Regions from separate parts of the Streptomyces sp. NPDC034043 genome, predicted to be linked through region 1. Evidence: riboswitches for the same ligand, from Rfam matches in the RefSeq annotation. Region 1 holds a riboswitch; the other holds the start of a gene.
The links. Region 1 has a riboswitch for glycine ahead of gcvP (aminomethyl-transferring glycine dehydrogenase). Riboswitches for the same ligand answer to the same signal wherever they lie in the genome.
Positions count from the first base shown of each region.

Region 2: another riboswitch for glycine. It lies ahead of gcvT (glycine cleavage system aminomethyltransferase GcvT); the one in region 1 lies ahead of gcvP (aminomethyl-transferring glycine dehydrogenase).

Region 1 is NZ_JBVISF010000001.1:7,518-15,241, reverse strand. Features, by position in the region: gene ACZ51S_RS00075 (hypothetical protein) at 1-489, shown strand, start outside; gene ACZ51S_RS00070 (DUF5999 family protein) at 750-938, shown strand; gene gcvP (aminomethyl-transferring glycine dehydrogenase) at 1,055-3,940, opposite strand; glycine riboswitch at 4,137-4,235, opposite strand; gene ACZ51S_RS00060 (PRC-barrel domain-containing protein) at 4,359-4,715, shown strand; gene ACZ51S_RS00055 (DNA polymerase IV) at 4,712-6,124, opposite strand; gene ACZ51S_RS00050 (MerR family transcriptional regulator) at 6,221-6,859, opposite strand; gene ACZ51S_RS00045 (bifunctional nuclease family protein) at 7,044-7,517, opposite strand; gene ftsR (transcriptional regulator FtsR) at 7,581-7,724, opposite strand, start outside.
Region 2 is NZ_JBVISF010000011.1:79,355-87,078, reverse strand. Features, by position in the region: gene ACZ51S_RS24870 (L-serine ammonia-lyase) at 1-704, opposite strand, end outside; gene glyA (serine hydroxymethyltransferase) at 1,038-2,294, opposite strand; gene gcvH (glycine cleavage system protein GcvH) at 2,310-2,690, opposite strand; gene gcvT (glycine cleavage system aminomethyltransferase GcvT) at 2,769-3,884, opposite strand; glycine riboswitch at 4,063-4,166, opposite strand; gene ACZ51S_RS24850 (AAA family ATPase) at 4,425-5,060, shown strand; gene ACZ51S_RS24845 (enhanced serine sensitivity protein SseB) at 5,159-5,893, shown strand; gene ACZ51S_RS24840 (enhanced serine sensitivity protein SseB C-terminal domain-containing protein) at 5,956-6,696, shown strand; gene ACZ51S_RS24835 (ABC transporter permease) at 7,317-7,724, shown strand, end outside.

The sequences.
Region 1 (7,724 bases):
CTCGCGCTCCCGGTCCACGTGCTCGACCGGCTGGGCGTGTCCGGCCACACGGCCGGCGGCCGCCCGCCCCGCACCCGTCTCACCGGCTGGCGGTTCCTGATCCGCAGCGGCGACCGCTTCATCGCGGCGGCCGACACCCGCCTGACCCCCGACGGCTGGGCCTTCTCCCACTTCTTCGAGGGCCCCTACGTCGCCGCCACCGAACGCGCCCTGCGCCAGGCGGAGTCGCTCGGCAAGGCCTACCAGCCCCGCCTGCTGTCGGTGCCCGAGCTGTACATGCTGACCCTGTGGCTGCACGGGGCGGTGGGCGCCGACGCCGCCGCCGGCCTCCCCGCCGCCGCCGACCTGCTGGTGCCGCTGGCCCCGGCGCCGCCCGGGATCGCGCCCTTCCGGCCGCACCCGGTCTCGGAGCTGCTGCCCGTACTGACCCACCGGCTGACCCGGACCGCCCCACCGGCCCCACCCACCCTGGCGGCCCCTGCGGCTTGACCCGGATCACCCATTCGGCCTAGTCCGCTCGGGTCAATGCGAACCACCCGAAATGACAGGGGAGTTGGCGTGAACCGCCCGCACGGGTGATGCGTCCTCATTCCAAGAGGACAGCTGCCGGGAAATACCTGCGAAGCAGCCGTCCTGGGGGAACACTGAGGACATCCTCCCCGCAGGTGCGGGGACGACCCAGGGGGACGGCCATGAATCACGCATCGAGCCGTAGCGAACAGACCACACCGCAGCGAAAGAACCCATCCATGTGCCAGCACCAGCCTGCCTGCCCGTCATCAGAATCCGCCGACCGGGAGGCCGCGCGCCCGGTGGCCAACCACCCGGAACAGGGCTGGAGCCTGCTGTGCAACGGCGTCCTGCTCTTCGAGGACACCGGTGAGCTGCTGCCGGACGGCCAGATCATCGCTCCGCACCGCCCGCTCGCGGTGGCCTAGGGCACCGCACGGCGCGGACGCACGGACGAAGAAGGGGCCGGTCCCGGAGCGCAATGCTCCGGGACCGGCCCCTTCACCCTGTCACCGGCCCGTCAGCGACGGGCCCGGCTGCCGTGTCAGTGGTCGTACTCGTCCAGCGGCGGGCAGGAGCAGACCAGGTTCCGGTCGCCGAAGGCGCCGTCGATCCGGCGCACCGGCGGCCAGTACTTCTCGGCGGCGGAGACGCCCCCGGGGAAGACGGCCTCGTCGCGGGTGTACGGGTGGTTCCACTCGCCGCCCAGCGCCGCGGCGGTGTGCGGGGCGTTGGCCAGCGGGTTGTCGTCCACCGGCCACTCACCGGCCGCGACCCGCTCGATCTCCGCACGGATCGCGATCATCGCGTCGCAGAAGCGGTCGATCTCGACGAGGTCCTCGGACTCCGTCGGCTCGATCATCAGCGTGCCGGCCACCGGGAAGGACATGGTCGGCGCGTGGAAGCCGTAGTCGATCAGGCGCTTGGCGATGTCGTCGACGCTCACACCCGTGGCCTTCGACAGCGGACGCAGATCGATGATGCACTCGTGCGCGACCAGGTCGCCCGGACCGGTGTAGAGCACCGGGTAGTGGTGCTCCAGGCGCTTGGCGATGTAGTTGGCGCCGAGCACCGCCACCTGGGTGGCGCGCTTGAGGCCCTCGCCGCCCATCAGGCGGACGTACGACCAGGAGATCGGCAGGATGCCCGCCGAACCCCACGGGGCGGCCGAGATCGGGCCGACGCCCGTCTCGGGGCCGGCGGCCGGCTGGAGCGGGTGGTTGGGCAGGTACGGGGCCAGGTGCGCCCGGACACCGACCGGGCCGACGCCCGGGCCGCCGCCGCCGTGCGGGATGCAGAAGGTCTTGTGCAGGTTCAGGTGCGAGACGTCGCCGCCGAAGTGACCCGGCTTGGCCAGGCCCACCAGGGCGTTCAGGTTCGCGCCGTCCACGTACACCTGGCCGCCGGCCTCGTGCACCTGGGCGCAGATGTCGGCGACGTGCTCCTCGAACACACCGTGCGTCGACGGGTAGGTGATCATGAGCACGGAGAGCTCGTCACGGTACTGCTCGATCTTGGCGCGCAGGTCGTCCGCGTCCACCTCGCCGTCGTCGGCGGTCTTGACGACGACGACCTTCATGCCGGCCATCACGGCGCTGGCGGCGTTGGTGCCGTGCGCGGAGGACGGGATGAGACAGACGGTGCGCTGCTCGTCGCCGTTCGCGCGGTGGTACGCGCGTACGGCGAGCAGACCGGCGAGCTCGCCCTGGGAGCCGGCGTTCGGCTGGATGGAGACCTTGTCGTAGCCGGTGACCTCGCAGAGACGTTCCTCCAGCTCGTTGATGAGCGTGAGGTACCCCTCGGCCTGCTCGACCGGGGCGAAGGGGTGCAGCTGGCCGAACTCGGGCCAGGTGACCGGCTCCATCTCGGTGGTCGCGTTGAGCTTCATGGTGCAGGAGCCCAGCGGGATCATGCCGCGGTCCAGCGCGTAGTCCTTGTCCGAGAGCTTGCGCAGGTAGCGCAGCATCGCGGTCTCGGAGCGGTGCTGGTGGAAGACCGGGTGGGTGAGGTACGCGTCCGAGCGCAGCAGCCCCTCGGGCAGCGTGTCGGCGGCGGTCCCGTCCAGGGCCTCGATGTCAGCGGTGACACCGAAGGCGGCCCAGACGGCCTCGAGGTCGGCGCGGCGCGTGGTCTCGTCGCAGGCGACCGAGACGTGGTCGGCGTCGACCCGGTACAGGTTGACCCCGCCCTCGCGGGCGGCGGCGACGACCTCGGCGGCCTTGCCGGGCACGCGGGCCGTGACCGTGTCGAAGAAGGAGCCGTGGACCAGCTCGACCCCGCCGGCCGTCAGACCCGCGGCGAGCAGCGCGGCGTAGCGGTGGGTGCGGCGCGCGATCGTCTTCAGGCCGTCCGGGCCGTGGTAGACCGCGTACATCCCGGCCATGACGGCGAGCAGCACCTGCGCGGTGCAGATGTTGCTGGTGGCCTTCTCGCGGCGGATGTGCTGCTCGCGGGTCTGCAGGGCCAGGCGGTACGCCTTGTTGCCGTCCGCGTCCACGGAGACGCCGACGAGGCGGCCGGGCAGCGAGCGGGCGTGCTTGGCCTGGACGGCCATGTAGCCGGCGTGCGGGCCGCCGAAGCCCATCGGGACGCCGAAGCGCTGGGTGGTGCCGACGGCGATGTCCGCGCCCAGCTCGCCCGGGGAGGTCAGCAGGGTCAGCGCCAGCAGGTCGGCGGAGACGGTGACGATCGCGCCGCGCTCGTGCGCCTGGTCGATGACCGGCTTGATGTCACGGACGGCGCCGGAGGCGCCCGGGTACTGGAGCAGCACGCCGAAGACACCGCGCTCGGCGATCTCGGCCGGGATGCCCTCGGACAGGTCGGCGACGACGACCTCGACGCCCGTGGGCTCGGCGCGGGTCTCGATCACGGCGATGGTCTGGGGCAGCGCGTCGGCGTCGACGAGGAAGACGCCGTCCTTGACCTTGCCCACGCGGCGGGCCAGCGACATGGCCTCGGCGGCCGCGGTGCCCTCGTCGAGCAGGGAGGCGCCGGAGGTCGGCAGACCGGTCAGGTCGGCGACGAGGGTCTGGAAGTTCAGCAGCGCCTCGAGGCGGCCCTGCGAGATCTCCGGCTGGTATGGGGTGTACGCCGTGTACCAGGCCGGGTTCTCCATGACGTTGCGCAGGATCACCGGCGGGGTGAAGGTCCCGTAGTAGCCGAGACCGATCATCGAGGAGAGCACCTGGTTGCGGTCGGCGAGCGAGCGCAGCTCGGCCAGCACCTCGGCTTCGGTGCGCGCCTCGGGCAGGTTCAGCGCCTCGGCGGTCTTGATCACATCCGGTACCGCGGCGGCGGTGAGCTCGTCGAGGGAGCCGTAGCCCACCTGGGCGAGCATCTTCGCCTGCGCTTCGGCGTCCGGGCCGATGTGACGCTGCTCGAAGGGGATGCCCCGCTCGAGCTGGGAGAGCGGAATGCGGTTGGCGGTCATAACGGAGGCCTCCTGGTCGTATGACCTGCGAGGGGCACCACGGCGCGGGCACCCGGACGGCCTCCCCCTCTGTCATCTCAACCTGAGAGCTTCACCGGAGCCGCGGGGTTCGCCCGAGAGCTCCGGCTTTCACCGTCGGTGAGGAGAAGCGCCGGTACTGCGGGTCCGGAGCCTGCCCCTGCTTTCCAGAGTGGCCTCGTCACGTGCGGTACGTATGCCTGAGAGATTCCGGGGAGGATTTGCTCCTTCGGCGCCTCCGTCGTACTCACTCGGAGGACTCTCCCGCACAGGGTCAACAGCCGTCACCCAGCCTACCAGCGAGGATCTCGACCCTCCCTCGAGTGGCCCCCTCTTCAAATATGCACTTTTGTAGTCATGACGGATGAGCTCTGCATCACTGCGACCGTACGGAGGGACCGTGCAGACCGACATCGATCCGCGCAGCCTGATCGGCCGCAAGGCGTTCGACCGCAACGGCGCCAAGATCGGCACCGTGGACGAGGTCTACCTCGACGACGCCACGGGCGTCCCGGAGTGGGCCGCCGTCCGGACGGGCCTCTTCGGCCGCGACGCCTTCGTCCCCCTGGAACCCAGCGAGGTGGTGGACGACGCCCTGCGCGTGCCCTTCGAACGCTCCCTGATCAAGGACGCCCCCGACTTCGGCGTCGGCCGCCACCTCTCCCCCGAACAGGAGCTCCAGCTCTACCACCACTACGGCCTCGACGTGGCCCTCCCCTCCGACTTCCAGCACCCCCACCCGCAGGACAGGCCCTAAGGGCCCTCCCCCACCAGGGGCAGCGGGTCCGAGGCCTCCAGCTCCGGGTCGTCCAGCCGGAAGGTGCGGACCCGGCCCGGGGGTGATCCGGGCTGCTCGAACCGTACGGTCACCCGGCCGACCCCGCTGCCCTGCACCCACCCCGGCCCGTACACCGCGTGCCGTACGTCGCTCCCGGCGGCCCAGTGCCGTACGGGAGCGGCCTCCGTGCCCTCCACGGCCTGCGCCGGTTCCTCGGGCGGCTCCGCATCCCCGGAGGACTCCGCAGGGTCCTCGCCGGCTCCTCCGGCCCCCGTGGCCCCGGCGCCGGCCGCCTCCTCCGCCTCCGCGGCCGCGGCCAGCGCGTGGGCGAACAGGTCCTCCTGGGTGTAGTCCGCGAGCCCCGTCACCCCCACCCCCAGCAGCCGCACGCCGCCGGTGGTGTCCACGCCCTCCAGCAGCCGCGCCGCAGCCTCCCGCACCACGGTCGCGTCGTCGGTGGGCCCCCGCAGCGTCTCCGAGCGGGTCAGGGTCGAGAAGTCGTACCGGCGGACCTTCAGGACGATGGTCCGCCCCGAGTGCCCCGAGCCGCGCAGCCGGCCCACGCAGCGGTCCGCGAGCCGCTGCACCTCGTTCCGGATCCGTACCCGGTCGTGCAGGTCCACGTCGAAGGTGTCCTCGACCGACACGGACTTCGCGTCGCGCTCCGCGACCACCGGCCGGTCGTCCAGACCCAGCGCCATCCGGTAGAGCCCCACCCCGTGCGCCCTGCCCACCATCCGCACCAACTCGTCCTCGCCCGCCTCGGCCAGCTCCCCCACGGTGGTGATCCCGGCCCGGCGCAGGTGTTCACCGGTGGCCGGCCCGACACCCGGAAGGGTGCGCACCGACATGGGCGCGAGGAGCTCGCGTTCGGTACCGGGCTCGATCAGCAGCAGTCCGTCCGGCTTGGCCTCCTCCGAGGCCACCTTGGCCAGCATCTTGGACCCGGCCAGTCCGACCGAGCCGCTGAGCCCCGTGAGCGCCAGGATCTCCGCCCGCAGACGCTCCCCCGTGGCGCGGGCGCTCTCCGAGTCGAAGGCGGCTCCGCCCGCCTCCAGGTCCACGAAGGCCTCGTCGAGGCTGAGCGGCTCCACGAGCGGCGACAGCTCCCGGAGCAGGCCCATGACCAGCTCGCTGACCTCGCGGTAGAGGGTGAAGCGCGGAATCAGGTACGCGCCGTTCGGGCAGAGCCGGCGGGCCTGCGCGGTCGGCATCGCCGAGTGCACCCCGAAGCGCCTGGCCTCGTACGAGGCGGTGGCCACGACCCCGCGCGGTCCGAGCCCTCCGACGATCACGGCCTTCCCGCGCAGGCTGGGCTTCGACGCCTGCTCGACGGAGGCGTAGAAGGCGTCCATGTCCAGGTGCAGGATGGTCGGCGCGGCTCTCACAGTACCGATGCTGCCCCATGCCACTGACAACGCGGTGATCCGTGGCCGCGGCCCGCGTCCCGCGTCCCGCCCCGGGGGGCGCGAGCGCGGGCGGGCTCAGACGGCCCGGTTCCGGCGGGCGGCCAGCTCGTCGGCCGGGTTGTGGCGGACCAGGGTCTCCCCGGTGTCCACGCGCTCGCCGTGCAGCTGGGACAGCGCGTTCTCGACGTCGCGCCAGACGACGCCCACCGCGATGCCGAAGACGCCCTGCCCGCCCTGGAGCAGGCTCACGACCTGGTCCGGCGAGGTGCACTCGTACACGGTCGCACCGTCGCTCATCAGCGTCATGCGCTCCAGGTCGGAGAAGCCCCGGTCGCGCAGGTGCTGCACGGCGGTGCGGATGTTCTGCAGCGCCACCCCGGTGTCCAGGAAGCGCTTGACGATCTTCAGGACGACCACGTCGCGGAAGCTGTACAGCCGCTGGGTCCCCGAGCCGTACGCGGGCCGCACGCTCGGCTCCACCAGCCCGGTCCGCGCCCAGTAGTCGAGCTGCCGGTACGTGATCCCGGCGGCGGCGCACGCCGTCGGTCCCCGGTAGCCGACCTGTTCGGACACCGGGCCGTCGCTCACCGGTCCGACCGGCGCGGGCGCCGGCTGACGGTGCACGGACCCCGCCGCACCACTGTGCAGCGGGTACGGCCCACCATCGCTCCGCGCGGGGGTGCCCCCGGTCGTACCGTCGCCCGTGATCCTCACGCCGACCCTCCGTCCTTGACCTGCCACCTCGAAGGTAGGCAGTGACCAGGGGTGCGTCAACGATCGCCACACTCGGCACGCCGAGTGATAATCACCCTGAGAGTGGTTTCCCGTACCCCATTGCGGGGAAAGGCTACTTGAATGGGCTGACCGTTCACGGTGGATGACGCGTCCGTCGGCGCGGCTACTGGGGGCCCGTCTCGAAGTCCTCGGGCGAGATCTGGTCGAGGAATTCCCGGAACTTCTCCACCTCGTCCTCCTGCTCGTCGGGAATGGCGATTCCGGCGTCGTCCAGCACACCGTCACTGCCGTAGATCGGCGTTCCCGTGCGCAGGGCCAGCGCTATGGCGTCCGACGGCCTCGCGCTCACCTCGACTCCGCTGGCGAAGACCAGCTCCGCGTAGAAGACGCCCTCCCGCAGATCCGTGATCCGGACCTCGGTGAGCTCCTCACCGACCGCGTCCAGCACGTCCTTGAACAGGTCGTGCGTCAGCGGCCGGGCAGGGGCCATGCCCTGCTGCGCGAAGGCAATGGCGGTCGCCTCCCCAGGACCGATCCAGATGGGGAGGTACCGGTCGCCTCCCACTTCACGCAGGAGCACGATCGGTTGGTTGGAGGGCATTTCCACCCGGACACCCACAACGTCGAGCTCGTTCACACAGCAACCCTAGGACCTGCTCGGCAGGTTTGGGTAGTCGGGGCTCCCCCGGGACCCCTCCGGTCAGTGCGGACGCAGCCCGAGAGCGGTCTGGACCAGGGCCTCGTGAAGCCGTACGGAGAGCCCCGCGAGCTCCCTCATGGTGGCCTCGGCATGGGCTCTGGTCTGCGGGTTGCGGTGCCGGCGCAGCGGGGAGACCAGCTGCTC
Region 2 (7,724 bases), on a different contig from region 1:
CGGGACATGCCGCGCGAGACGCAGGACTGCATGACGCGCCAGATCTCCAGCAGGCCCTCGCGGATCTCCTCCTCCGTGCGCCAGGCCTTCTCGTTCTCCAGCATCAGGGAGGAGATCGACAGACCGGTCTCGTTGGCCAGGCGCAGCATCTCGTCGCCCGAGCGGAAGGGGTACCTCAGCACGGTGTCGTCGAGCTTGATCCGGTCCTCGCCGACCGCGTCCTCGTCCACGACGAAGCCGCCGCCGACCGAGTAGTAGGTCTTCTCCAGCAGCGGGGCGCCGGAGGCGTCGTACGCGAAGAGAGTCATGCCGTTCGCGTGGTAGGGCAGGGAGCGGCGGCGGTGCAGGATCAGCTGGTTCGGCTCGTCGAAGTCGATCTCGTGGGCACCGCCTATTTCCGCACCCAGCAGACGCAGCTTGCCGCTCTTGCGGATGCGCTCCACCTCGTCGTCGGCGCTCTCGACGTCCACGGTGCGGGGGGAGTGGCCCTCCAGGCCGAGCAGGACCGCCTTGGGCGTGCCGTGCCCGTGGCCGGTCGCGCCGAGGGAGCCGAAGAGCTCCGCCCGGACGGAGGCGGTCTGGGCGAGGGCGCCGTCCTTCTTCAGCCGCGTCACGAACATGCGCGCCGCGCGCATGGGACCGACCGTGTGCGAGCTGGAAGGACCGATGCCGATCGAGAAGAGATCGAAAACGGAGATGGCCACTGGCGGACTCCCGGAACCTCCCCGCTGTGACGGGGAAACAACGACCCGTCCAGCTGCCTGCGGGGGTAGCGGGGGCAGCCGACGGATGGGCGGACTTTGCGGAGGTTTGGGCAAAGAGCGCCGGTGGGCGCCCTTGCCCTGCTATAGCAGCGTACGTCGTTCATGCGGGGGTCGGTCCCCGCGCCGGGGCGTTGCCCGGAGTGATTTCGGCCTCGGCCGCCCGGGACGGACGCCCGGCCGGGCGGGCCGCCTGGCCGGGGCCCGGTGGCGGTTCGGGCCGTGAAAAGGGGCCCGGCCCTGTGCGAGAACACGGCCGGGCCCCCAGGGCCGTCCTTAGAGCGACGGGTACAGCGGGAACTTCGCGGCCAGGGCCGAGACGCGCGCCTTGAGGTCGGCGGCGTCGTAGTCCGGCTTCAGCGCCTGCGCGATGATCTCGGCGACCTCGGTGAAGGCCTCGGCGTCGAAGCCGCGGGTCGCCAGGGCCGGCGTACCGATCCGCAGGCCCGAGGTCACCATCGGGGGCCGCGGGTCGTTCGGGATGGCGTTCCGGTTGACCGTGATGCCGACCTCGTGGAGGCGGTCCTCGGCCTGCTGGCCGTCCAGCTCGGAGTCGCGCAGGTCGACCAGGACCAGGTGCACGTCGGTGCCGCCCGTGAGGACGTCCACGCCCACGGCCTTGACGTCGTCCTGCACCAGGCGGGCGGCGAGGATCCTCGCGCCCTCCAGGGTGCGCTCCTGGCGCTCCTTGAACTCCGGCGAGGCCGCGACCTTGAAGGAGACGGCCTTGGCCGCGATCACGTGCTCCAGCGGTCCGCCCTGCTGGCCCGGGAAGACCGCGGAGTTGATCTTCTTGGCCAGCTCCTGCGTCGACAGGATGACACCGCCGCGCGGACCGCCGAGGGTCTTGTGCGTGGTGGTGGTGACGACGTGGGCGTGCGGGACCGGGTTCGGGTGCAGGCCCGCGGCGACCAGACCCGCGAAGTGGGCCATGTCGACCATCAGGTACGCGCCGACCTCGTCCGCGATCCGGCGGAACGCGGCGAAGTCCAGCTGGCGCGGGTAGGCGGACCAGCCGGCGACGATCAGCTGCGGCTTGGACTCCTTGGCGAGGCGCTCGACCTCGGCCATGTCCACCTGTCCGGTCTCGTCGACGTGGTACGGGACCACGTTGTAGAGCTTGCCGGAGAAGTTGATCTTCATGCCGTGGGTCAGGTGACCGCCGTGGGCCAGGTTCAGGCCCATGATCGTGTCGCCCGGCTTCAGCAGCGCGAACATCGCGGCGGCGTTGGCCTGCGCACCCGAGTGCGGCTGGACGTTCGCGGCCTCGGCGCCGAACAGCGCCTTGATGCGGTCGATCGCGATCTGCTCGACCACGTCGACGTGCTCGCAGCCGCCGTAGTAGCGGCGGCCGGGGTAGCCCTCGGCGTACTTGTTGGTCAGGACCGAGCCCTGGGCCTCCATGACGGCGACCGGAGCGAAGTTCTCCGACGCGATCATTTCCAGGGTCGACTGCTGGCGCACGAGCTCGGCGTCGACGGCGGCGGCGACGTCGGGGTCGAGCTCGTGGAGAGGGGTGTTCAGAACGGACATCAGGATCCCCTGGGGTCAGTTACCGGCGGTGAGGGCGGTGTACTCGTCGAAGGAGAGCGCGTCCTTCGGCTCCTCCGACAGGCGCACCTTGAACAGCCAGCCACCCTCGAAGGGAGCGGAGTTCACCAGGGCCGGGTCGTCCACGACGTCCTGGTTGAACTCGACGATCTCACCGGAGACGGGGGAGTACAGGTCGCTGACCGACTTGGTCGACTCCAGCTCGCCACAGGTCTCGCCCTCGGTGACGGTGTCGCCGACCGCGGGGAGCTGGGCGTAGACGACGTCACCGAGCGCGTTGGCGGCGAACTCCGTGATGCCGACCGTCGCGACGCCGTCCTCGGCGGCCGACAGCCACTCGTGCTCCTTGGTGTAACGCAGCTGCTGGGGGTTGCTCATGACCTGATTCTCCTGGATGCGGGGAGGTGGATACGAACGGTGGTCTTGCGGGCTGAGACGGTGGAGCCGGTACGAGGGCTACTTCTGCCGCTTGTAGAAGGGCAGGGCCACGACCTCGTAGGGCTCATGCGTACCGCGAATGTCGACGCCGACGCCGGAGGTGCCGGGCGCGGCGTGCGCCGCGTCGACGTACGCCATCGCGATCGGCTTGCCCAGCGTGGGGGACGGGGCGCCGGAGGTCACCTCGCCGACGACCTCGCCGCCGGCGACCACGGGGAAGCCGGCGCGCGGGACGCGGCGGCCCTCGGCGACCAGACCGACCAGCTTCCGCGGCGGCTTGGTGGCGGCGACCTCGGCGGCGGCCTCCAGGGCGGCGCGGCCGACGAAGTCGCCCTCCTTCTCGAACTTCACGACCCGGCCCAGCCCGGCGTCGAAGGGGGTGAGGGCGGTGGTCAGCTCGTGCCCGTACAGCGGCATGCCCGCCTCCAGGCGCAGCGTGTCGCGGCAGGACAGGCCGGCCGGCACCAGACCGGCGTCCTTGCCCGCCTCGGTCAGCGCCTGCCACAGCTCCACGGCGTGCTCGGGGGAGACGAACAGCTCGAAGCCGTCCTCGCCCGTGTAGCCGGTGCGGGCGATCAGCGCGGGCACGCCCGCGACGGTGCCCGGCAGGCCGGCGTAGTACTTCAGGCCGTCCAGGTCGGCGTCCGTGAGCGACTTCAGGATGCCGGGGGACTCCGGGCCCTGGACGGCGATCAGCGCGTACGCGTCACGGTCGTCGCGGACCTCGGTGTCGAAGCCGGCGGCGCGCTCGGTGAGCGCGTCCAGCACGACCTGGGCGTTGGAGGCGTTGGCGACGACCATGTACTCGGTCTCGCCGAGGCGGTAGACGATCAGGTCGTCCAGGATCCCGCCGTCCTCCTGGCAGATGTGCGTGTAGCGGGCGCGGCCGACGCCGACGGTGGAGATGTTCCCGACGAGCGCGTAGTCCAGGGCCTTCACGGCCTCCGGGCCGGTCAGGGTGATCTCGCCCATGTGGGACAGGTCGAACAGGCCGGCCTTGGTGCGCACGGCGTTGTGCTCGTCGCGCTCACTGGCGTAGCGCAGCGGCATGTCCCAGCCCGCGAAGTCGGTCATGGTCGCACCGAGCGAGCGGTGCAGCGCGTCGAGCGCGGTCAGGCGGGGGGCAGTGCTCATGGGTGTGGCTCCCGGGTCCCAGGGCATGACATGACGAGGAGGTTCCTCCCCATCTGTCATCGGAACCTGAGAGGTTCGCCGAGAGTTCCCGGAGGGGGAACGCCGACTTGCACCTTGGGTGGAGCACGCGCCGGGCCGTCGGGGACGGACGCGGCGGGGGCTCGCTTTTCAGATCTGCCTCATCCACGCGGTACGGGGCCTGAGAGATTCAAGGGAGGTACTTGCTCCTTCGGCGCCCGGGCACGGCCTCGCGGCCTGCCGGGACTCTCCCGCGCGGATTCAAGCGGCCGGTATGCAGTTTGGTGTCCAGATGGCGCACATCATTGCACGGGACGGGCGGGAGGGGGCAGTGGGGCCCGCAAGAACGTGCGGTCCGCGCGGTCCGCGGAGGCCGCCGCGCGCGCCGCCCGGCCGTCCGCGCTGTGGAACGTCCGCCCGCAACCGCGGCCGGCGGATTACCGTCTCTTTACATTCAGTGGGCATGGGGCCCTCGCGGCCCGATTCGGGGGGAGACGATTCACTGTGCGGAGGTTCGGAGTGGTGACGAGCACGGGCACGGTCGGGGCGGTCCCGGCGCCGCGGAGAGCGGCCCGCCCCGCGGCGGCCGGCGGTCCGGTGCGTGACCTGCGGGGACGGTCCGCGGGGCCGCACCGGCTCGGCTACGCCGCCGGGGACATCGTCGTGGTGTCCGGGCTTCCGGGCGGCGGCAAGAGCACCCTGATCAAGCGGGCCGCCGAGACCGGCATCGACTCCCAGGACACCCGCGAGCGCTGGGAGCGCCGCATGCCGTCCGCCCTGCCGTACGCGGTGTACCGGCCGCTGGTGCGCGCCGCCCACTACCGGGGGCTGTGGCGCGAGCTGCGCTCCGGCGCCTCTGTGGTGGTCCACGACTGCGGCACCCAGTCGTGGGTGCGGGCCCTGCTGGCCGCCGCCGCCCGGCAGCGGGGCCGGTCCCTGCACCTGCTGCTGCTCGACACCACCCCCGAGGAGGCCCTGGCCGGGCAGGCGGCGCGGGGCCGCCGGGTGTCGGCGTACGCCTTCGCCCGTCACCGGAGCGCGGTCGCCCGCCTCCTGGCCGCGGCCGAATCGGGCCGCCCCCCGCGCGGCTGCGCCACGGTCACCCTGCTGGACCGCCGGGCGGCCTCCGCCCTGAACCGCATCGCCTTCGACGCCTGAGGCGGCGTGTCCGCGGCGAGCCGCCCGCCCCGGCCCGCCACCGGAGGCCGAGGTAGCCTCGGGGCGACATCGGCGCGGAACAGGGAGAGCGGGCGCACATGACGGGCAACGGCTGGCCGGCGAACGAGTTGGAGCAGGTGCTCGGAGCGGTGCTCGGCCGGGCGGACGCCGGCCCGCAGATCCTGGAGGCGCTCGGCCGCAGCCGGGTCTGGGTGCCGCTGCCCCAGGGCGGCGGTCCCGACAGCACCTCCCTCGACCTCCCCACGATGCTGATCGGCGGCGAGGCGTACGTCCCCGTCTACAGCTCGGAGGCCCAGTTCCGCTTCGCCGCCGGCCCCGCCATGGACTTCGCGGTCGCCCCCGCGGTCGAGTTCGCCCGCGGCCTGCCCCCGCAGCTCGGCATCGCCCTGAACCCCGAGGGCGCCGTCGGGGTCCCGCTGTCCCCGGCCGCCGTCGCGGAGCTGTGCCGCACCGGCCGTACCGAGCTCGACGGCCCGGCCGCCGGCGGCCGCGTCCGGCTGTTCGAACCCGACTGGCAGGACGACCCGGTGGACTTCCTCGCCGCCGCCGCCGACGAGTTCAGGGCCACCGGAGCGGTCGCGGCCGCCCACCGCTGCCTCGCCAGCGTCGAGGGCGGCGACCCCCAGCTCTTCATCGGTGTCCGGCTGACGGGATGGGATCCCGAGGCGCGGAACGCCCCGCTGGAGGCGCTCGGCCGCGCCCTGGCCCGCGTACCGGCGCCCTGGCCGGTGCAGCTGATCCTGCTGGACGCCGCCGAGGACCCGGTCACGGACTGGATTCGTGAGCGCGTACGCCCCTTCTACCTGCCGTAGCGCCGCTTAAGCTGGTCGGGACGTGTGGACGACGGGCGGAAGAAGACGAAGAGGGGTACCGGGTGAGTGCGTCAGGCACGGCCGCGGCCGGGCAGGTCGAGCACATGCTGCGCCAGGTGACTCCCGGGCGCTATGAGAGCTACGAGTCATTCCTGCGCGCCCTCGCCGAGGGCAGGCTGTGGATGCTGCTGTGGCAGGGGCAGCCGGGCTCGCCGGACGCCCAGTACGGCGGCATGGAGGTCGAGGGGCTGGGCTACGCCCCCTGCGTGACCTCCCCGCAGGAGCTGGCCGCGAGCGGCTGGAACCGCGGCTACGAGGTCGTCACCGGCCGGGACATCGCCCGCGCCCTGTACCCGGACCGCTGGGGGCTGTGGGTCAACCCGCACGCCCAGGGCGGCGGCCTCGGCGTGCCGTGGGCCGACCTGCGCCGGGTTGCCACCGGCCTGGACCGGATGCCCGCGGGGCCGCTGCGGCTGTCCGAGCCGGCTCTGGAACTCCCGCAGTTCTACGGGCTGCTGACCCAGCACGCGCACCGGACGCCGGCCGTGAGGTCGCTGCGCCGCGCCTGGGTGCAGCCCTCGCTCGGGTCGGCGTACCTCGCGGTGGGACTGGACCTGTACGACGCCTCGGCGCCCGCGCTGGAATCCGTACGGGAGATGATGCGCCAGTCGGTCGGCGCCGTGCCCGAGGGAGTTCCGGTGTGCACGGTCGCGCTGGCGGACGAGCACGATCCGGTGGCGATGTGGCTGCGTGCGCAGACCCGGCCCTTCTACGACCGCGAGGGGCAGGCGGCCGCCTACTGAGCCGCTCCAGGGGCTCCGGGGGCGCGTTCCCCGAGCTGCCTACAGGGATTTCCCGGGTGCGCCCGGACCCTGAGACGGACCCGTCCGACGGACACCGGGCCGCCGGGAACCATGGTTCCCGGCGGCTTCGCCTTGTCCGGATATCGCCGCAGACGGGCGTCCAATTGACGCGGTACTCCACTGAGTTGGCCTTGATGTCCGTTTGCGTACCGAACGGACGGTCTTGCTCCGCTGAGCCGTCAGCGGAGTCCGGATAACGGGAACCACGGCCTCAGATCACGGTTGCGCATCCATTCATCTGCGGGTCTGGCGGCTGGTCGAGCGCCCGATGAAGACTCCCCACCCAAGAGCCGGTCAGTCCTCGCGGACGCGGTTCGGCACGTGGTTCCGCCGTTCGTCCCGACACGGCGCACCCGTACTTCCCGCACCTCAGCCGCACCGCACCGCCCGCACCGCACCCTGCTCCACCCACAGCACGGCCGCACCGCCAGCACTGCCAGCACCTCGCACCTCGTACGCGTTCACGTGCCCCGAGCACTCGAGCGCCACTCCGCACCAACGCCGCCACAGCGGCGGGCATGGGCCGACCCACCCGTCGGCCGAGAGGGGTCCCCACCACGATGACGGCACCACTGCACGACACGAGCGCGGAAACACCCGCACCCGTGTCCGTAGCCGACGTCCCTGCCAAGGCCATCGAAGGCCGCTCGCCCGGCCGCATCGCCTGGATGCGGCTCAAGCGCGACAAGGTCGCGCTGACCGGCGGCGTGATCGTGATCCTCCTGATCCTGGTGGCGGTCTTCGCGCCGCTGATCGTGAACCTGCTGGGCCACGACCCCAACGAGTTCCACGAGGACATGATCGACCCGGACCTGGGCACGCCGCTCGGCTCCTTCGGCGGCATCAGCTCCGACTTCCTGCTGGGCGTCGAACCGACCAACGGGCGCGACGTGTTCAGCCGGATCGTCTACGGCGCCCGCATCTCGCTGGTCGTCGCCTTCCTGGCGGCCTTCGTCTCGGTCGTCCTC